3 regions of the Pantoea sp. Z09 genome follow, and region 1 is predicted to be linked to each of the others. Evidence: predicted binding sites of a transcription regulator. Region 1 holds the regulator's gene; each other region holds the start of a gene.
What was found. The regulator CRP, encoded in region 1, controls carbon source genes, mostly activating them, when cyclic AMP is high. The targets are predictions, from matches to a motif close to ATGTGANNNNNNTCACAT.
Positions count from the first base shown of each region.

Region 2: MC269_RS15070 (CdaR family transcriptional regulator) is a predicted target of CRP. The motif match lies at 1,280-1,297, and genes of this name have one in related genera.
Region 3: garD (galactarate dehydratase) is a predicted target of CRP. The motif match lies at 1,268-1,285, and genes of this name have one in related genera.

Region 1 covers NZ_CP092373.1:310,513-312,783, reverse strand. Annotated here, with positions in the region: gene MC269_RS01395 (OsmC family protein) at 1-172, opposite strand, end outside; gene crp (cAMP-activated global transcriptional regulator CRP) at 473-1,105, shown strand; gene MC269_RS01385 (YccS/YhfK family putative transporter) at 1,164-2,271, shown strand, end outside.
Region 2 covers NZ_CP092373.1:3,135,895-3,138,165, forward strand. Annotated here, with positions in the region: gene MC269_RS15070 (CdaR family transcriptional regulator) at 25-1,182, opposite strand; gene degP (serine endoprotease DegP) at 1,352-2,271, opposite strand, start outside.
Region 3 covers NZ_CP092373.1:3,011,538-3,013,808, reverse strand. Annotated here, with positions in the region: gene garD (galactarate dehydratase) at 1-1,100, opposite strand, end outside; gene MC269_RS14475 (MFS transporter) at 1,605-2,271, shown strand, end outside.

The DNA.
Region 1 (2,271 bases):
TCTGCAAAATAGAAACCACGTCGATGGCGCTGCAGCCGCCCGCGGCCATCAGCACCATCTCCATCGGACTGGGCGCTTTATCGCCGGAGTTGCCGTCCATCAGGATCTGATGCCCTGACGACGACTCGCCGAGAAAGGTTAACCCTTCGACCCACTTCACTCTTGCCTGCATGTTTCCACCTCGAGAATAGCCCGTTTGCCGCCAGAGTACGCGTTCGCCTGGCAAACAGCAATCCAGAGTAATCCCCCCTTTGCTGAAGCGAGACAACAGAAGACAGTCGGCAAAAGCTGTGCTACAAACAGTGCTGAAAATAGTTCGTCTTGCTAAGGACGAAGACGGGACACATCAAGCGCCTGGCGCAAAATAAGGCCCGAATAATCTCCTTTAGGGGAAACGCTTGAAGCTTTCATCGCCTGGCAGGGAATAATCCCCCCGCGTTTTGGGCACGATTACAACAGAGGATAATAGCGAATGGTTCTCGGCAAACCGCAAACAGACCCTACACTCGAATGGTTCCTGTCCCATTGCCATATTCACAAATATCCATCCAAAAGTACGCTGATTCATCAGGGTGAGAAGGCTGAAACCCTCTACTACATCGTGAAAGGTTCCGTTGCGGTACTGATCAAAGATGAAGAGGGCAAAGAGATGATCCTCTCTTACCTGAATCAGGGTGATTTTATCGGCGAGCTTGGCCTGTTTGAAGAAGGTCAGGAGCGCAGCGCCTGGGTGCGCGCGAAAACCGCGTGCGAAGTGGCAGAAATTTCCTACAAGAAATTCCGCCAGCTTATCCAGGTGAACCCGGATATTTTAATGCGTCTCTCATCGCAGATGGCGCGCCGTCTGCAGGTAACATCGGAGAAAGTGGGCAATTTAGCTTTCCTCGACGTGACCGGACGTATTGCACAAACCCTGCTTAACCTGGCGAAACAGCCAGACGCCATGACGCATCCCGACGGCATGCAAATCAAAATTACTCGTCAGGAAATTGGCCAAATCGTTGGTTGCTCGCGTGAAACCGTGGGCCGCATTTTGAAAATGTTGGAAGACCAGAATCTGATTTCCGCACACGGCAAAACCATTGTCGTTTACGGCACCCGCTGATTTCCTCTCACTCACGGCGTGATCTTACCGTCACGCCGTTACTGCTTTTAGCGAAGTGATGTGGCGTCGAATCATCTACCACCCCGAAGTTAACTATGCTCTGCGGCAGACGCTGGTGCTGTGCATTCCCGTCGCGCTCGGCTGGCTGTTCGGCGATCTGCAAAAAGGGCTGCTCTTCTCGCTGGTTCCCGCCTGCTGCAACGTCGCGGGCCTGGATACGCCCCATAAGCGCTTCTTCAAACGACTGATCGTTGGCGGCTCGCTGTTCGCGCTCGGCAGCTTTCTGATCCAGCTGCTGACCCTGAAAGGGGTGCCGCTGCCTGCGGTGCTCTTTGTGCTGCCGCTGCTGCTGGGCGTCACCGGCGAAATCAGCCCGCTGCACGGCCGGCTGCTCTCCGGCACGCTGGTGGCGGCGATCTTTACCCTGAGCCTGATCGGCCGCATGCCGATCTACGTGCCGCCGCTGCTCTATATCGGCGGCACGCTCTGGTACGGGCTCTTCAACTGGTTCTGGTTCTGGCTGTGGAAAGAGCAGCCGATGCGCGAAACCCTGAGCCTGATCTACCGCGAGCTGGCGGACTACTGCGACGCCAAATATACCCTGCTGACCCAGCTCACCGATCCGGAAAAAGCGCTGCCGCCGCTGCTGGCGCGCCAGCAGAAAGCGGTCGATCTGATCAACACCTGCTATCAGCAGATGCATATGCTCTCCGCCAGCCGCGACAACAGCCATAAACGGCTGACGCGCGCCTTTCAGGTGGCGCTCGATCTGCAGGAGCACATCTCCGTCAGCCTGCACCAGCCGGAAGAGGTGCAAAAGCTGGTAGAACGCAGCCATGCGGAAGCGGTGATACACTGGAACGCCAAAATCATCTCGGCGCGGCTGCGCGCGCTGGCCGACGCCATTCTCTATCACCAGCTGCCGAGCCGTTTCGAGATGGAGAAGCCGCTCGGCGCGCTGGAGAAGATCGCTCGCCAGCATCCCGACAATCCCGTCGGCCACTTCTGCTTCTACCACTTCAGCCGCATCGCGCGCGTGCTGCGCACCCAGAAGCCGCTTTATCAGCGCGACCTGATGACCGATCGTCAGCGCCGGCTGCCGCTGCTGCCCGCGCTGCGCAGCTACCTGTCGCTGAAGTCCGCCGCGCTGCGCACCGCGGCGCGCT
Region 2 (2,271 bases), 1.1 Mb from region 1:
GCATTACATGCCTTTTTTGTTGCCCTAGCTCTGCTCGTCCAGCTGCAGCGCCACATAGAGCAGCAGGCGATCGTCAAACTGGCTGAGATTCAGCCCGGTTAGCTCGGAAATGCGGTTCAGCCGGTACTCCAGCGTATTGCGGTGAATAAACAGCGCGCGCGCCGTGGCGCTGGGCTGCACATTGTGGGTAAACCAGGCGACCAGCGTGCGCCGCAGCAGGCCGTTGTTATCCATGCTCTTCAGCTTCGCCAGCGGGCGCGCCAGCTCGTTCGCCTGCCAGCCGCCGCGCAGGCTGTCGAGCAGCACCGGCAGCACCAAATCCTGATAGAAATAGCTGCGCAGATCCGGCATGCGCTGCTTGCCGACCATCATGGTGGTGCGCGCGGTGCGATAGGAGCGCGCGATGCTGCCCGGCCCGGTGAAATAGTTGCCGAGCGCAATGCGCATCCGCACCTGGCCGCTCTCCTTCATGCGCTGTAATAACTGGTCAACGCGCTTGCGGTGATCCTCCTGATCGTAGCGCCCGTGCGCATTCAGCGCCGGCTTCAGCACCACCATCTCCGTCAGGGAAACAATGGCGATCAGGTTGTCGCGCTCTGGCGTGGTGAGCAGCGTTTGCAGCTGCTGCAGCTCCGACATGGCGCTGTCGACGCCGAGCTGCCCGCTGTCCACCTCTACCACCGCCACCACGCGCGGCTGATGCAGATCGATGCCGAGACGCTGCGCCCACTCGGTCAGCTGCGGCGTCAGGGTCTCGCTGCGGATCAGATTGAGCACCAGCTCCTCACGCAGGCGGCTGTCCTGCGCCAGCATATGCAGCAGTCGGGTCTGCTCCAGCATCATCTCCGCCGTCATGCAGACCAGCTCGCCGTAGTGGCGCAGCGCCAGCGGATCGCCGGTGAGGCCAATGACGCCGACGATCTCACCGTCGATGCGCAGCGGCAGATTGATGCCCGGCCGCACGCCGTGCAGATGCTTCGCCACCGCCTCGTCGATGTCCACCACGCGCCCCTGCGACAGCACCAGCAGCGCACCTTCGTGCAATTCGCCAATACGCTCGCGATCGCCGCTGCCGATAATACGGCCGCGCGCATCCATCACGTTGACATTGCTGTCAATAATCTTCATGGTGCGCGCCACGATATCCTGCGCAAGGCGCGCATCAAGATGATAGGTTGCCATCTGTTGATCCTGACAGAGAGAGGAAGCTACAGCATACGCATGGCCGCGCAGCCAGGCATTGTGCAAATGCACAGAGCCAGGGCGGGATTTACCGATTTTGCGGCGCGGGTCACACTCTGTCCGCGGCGAAAAAAAGGCGGACCGCAGTCCGCCTGAGGGATAAAACGCGTTACTGCATCAGCAGATAGATGCTGCTGTCGCCGCGCTTGACGTTCAGCGCCAGCACCGAGGGTTTGGTGTCGAGGATTTTACGCAGCTCGCCGAGGTTGGCGACGCGCTGCTGGTTGACGCCGAGGATCACATCGCCTTTTTTCAGGCCGATGCGCGCCGCCGCGCTGCCAGGGTTCACGTTGTCGACGCGCACGCCTTTGTCGCTGCCGCTGTCGTTGCTGAGATCGGCGCCTTCAATGCCGGTGTAGATGGTGGCCGATTGCACTTTATCCTGGGTGCTCTGCTGCAGCTCAACGGTGACGCTAACCGGTTTGCCGTCGCGCAGCAGGCCGAGCTGCAGTTTGGTGCCAATCGGCAGCGAGCCGACTTCGGCACGCAGCGCGGCAAAACTGCTCAGCGGCTTGCCGTTCATCGACACCACCACATCGCCCGCCTTCACGCCCGCTTTCGCCGCGGCGGAGTTCGGCAGCACCTGGCTGACAAAGGCGCCGCGCTGCGCGTCAACCTTCATCGCTTTCGCCAGCTCGGAGTTCAGCTCAGCGCCAAGAATACCCAGCTCGCCGCGTTTCACCTGGCCGAACTCCACCATCTGGCCGGTAAGGTTTTTCACCATATTGCTCGGAATGGCGAAGCCGATGCCGATATTGCCGCCGTCCGGCGCGAGGATCGCCGTGTTGATGCCGATCAGCTCGCCGTTGAGGTTCACCAGCGCGCCGCCGGAGTTGCCGCGGTTAATCGCCGCATCGGTCTGAATAAAGTTTTCGTAGTTTTCGACGTTAAGGCCGCTGCGTCCCAGCGCCGACACGATGCCCGAGGTCACGGTTTCGCCCAGGCCGTACGGGTTGCCGATCGCCACGGTGTAGTCGCCGACGCGCAGATTGTCGGAGTCGGCGATTTTAATCGCCGTCAGGTTTTTCG
Region 3 (2,271 bases), 1.2 Mb from region 1:
TTGCCGGGCGAGGGGTTGGCGCTACGGTCGGTTTTACCCTGATCGAGATAGTCGTCATACCACGCCATCTCTTCCAGCAGCCGCTTGCCGACCGCTTCATCGATCACGCGCGGCGTCAGCAGGTGGATCGCATCGCGCACTTCGGTCACTTCCGAGAACATCACCGTGGCGCCGCAGCGCACCAGCAGATCGGAGGCGAAGCCCACCGCGGGGTTCGCCGTCACGCCGGAAAAGGCGTCGCTGCCGCCGCACTGCATGCCGACCATCAGCGCCGAGGCGGGGCAGGTTTCGCGCTGACGCTGATTGAGCCGCTCAAGGTGCCTTTTCGCCACGCTGAGGATCTCCTCCACCATGGCGCCAAAGCCGATATGGCGCTCATCCTGCAGCCGCACGATGTCATTATCATCCAGCGAAATCGCCTGCACGTCGTCGGTGCCGGTCAGCAGCCGTTCCGGCTGTAATTTTTCGCAGCCGAGGCTCACCACCATGATTTCGCCGCCGAAGTTGGCGTTGAGCGCCAGGTTGTGAATGGTGCGGATCGGCACCACCGCCGCCGGCGCGTTAATCGCCACGCCGCAGCCGTAAAGATGGTTCAGCGCCACCACGCCGTCGACGTTGGGATAGCGGGGCAGCAGATCGCGCTCAATAATCTGCACCACATAGTCCACTACGCCCGCGACGCAGTGCACGCTGGTGGTGATGCCAAGCAGGTTGCGCGTGCCGACGCTGCCGTCGGCGTTGCGGTAGCCTTCGAAGGTGTAGCCCTCCAGCGGCGGCAGAGCGGGCGGCACGTTGTTCGCCAGCGGCAGGCTGGCGAGCGGCGGCGCCTCGGGCAGCGCCACCAGCGACTCGTCAATCCAGCTGCCCTGGGCGATATCGCGCAGGGCATAGCCGATCACTTCGCCGTAGCGCAGAATAGCCGCACCCTGCGCAATGGCGGCCAGCGCGACTTTGTGTCCTTGCGGCACATGCTCCGTCAGCGTCAGCCCGTCGGGAAATTGTGTGCCGGCCGGCAATCCCTGGTTGTTGACCACGATTGCGACATTGTCGTTTTCATGGACTTTGATGCAGAGCGGCGGCTCTTTGGTCATGGGGTTCATCGCTCACCTTCCAGTCATGCGCCGTACGTGGCGGCGCGTTATCGTTCTCAGAGACGCACATCGAATTTGCCAGCTTTAGTATATGGAAGGGATTTGCCCGCCGCATTGTGCAACTGAACGGCATTAAGGCGAGAAATCACCGCTTTTTGGTTCGCTTTTCCAAAAGCAAGTGAAGAGTCTCACAAAGCGCCCGCCCGCTGCTTATTTCTTAAGCATTTTGATGCCAAAAAACCGGGTTCCGTGAAGCGCGCCGCAGTCGGCTGTGCAACTGCCATATAATCCCTGTGAATCAAAGGAAATTGTCAGGCGTTCTTCCAGTGCCTCCCGCTTTTGCCCTTCCTATACTGGCTTTCGTTATTCGACGTTAGGTTATTCGTCACGACGCACTATCGGTTTGCCCCTATAAAAAAATCGCCGTGTTTAACCCGACTTCTCTCTGATACCCAACGCGATGTGTATGCAGTCAGAGCGAATGTAGCGAACGCTATATTTCAGGAGTGCATCATGAATAGTTACAGCCAGACGGCGGAAGCGGTGCAGAAGCGCACCAACGCCCGCTACTGGATCGTGGTGATGCTGTTTATCGTCACCTCGTTCAACTACGGCGACCGCGCCACCATTTCCATCGCCGGTTCCGCCATGTCGAAAGATATCGGCCTCGACTCTGTCGGTCTGGGCTACATCTTCTCGGCGTTCTCCTGGGCCTACGTCATCGGGCAGATCCCCGGCGGCTGGCTGCTGGACCGCTTCGGCTCGAAACGCGTCTACTTCTGGAGCATCTTTACCTGGTCGCTCTTTACCCTGCTGCAGGGCTTCGTCGATATCTTCAGCGGCTTCGGCATCATCGTTTCGCTGTTTCTGCTGCGCTTTATGGTTGGCCTGGCGGAAGCGCCTTCCTTCCCGGGCAACAGCCGCATCGTGGCCGCCTGGTTCCCGGCGCAGGAGCGCGGCACCGCCGTGGCGATTTTCAACTCCGCGCAATATTTCGCCACGGTGATCTTTGCGCCGATTATGGGCTGGCTGGTGGCGGAAGTGGGCTGGGCGCACGTGTTCTGGTTTATGGGCGGTCTCGGCATCATTCTCAGCTTTATCTGGCTGAAGGTGATCCACGATCCCAACGACCATCCCGGCGTCAATAAAGCGGAGCTGGAGTATATGGCGCAGGGCGGCG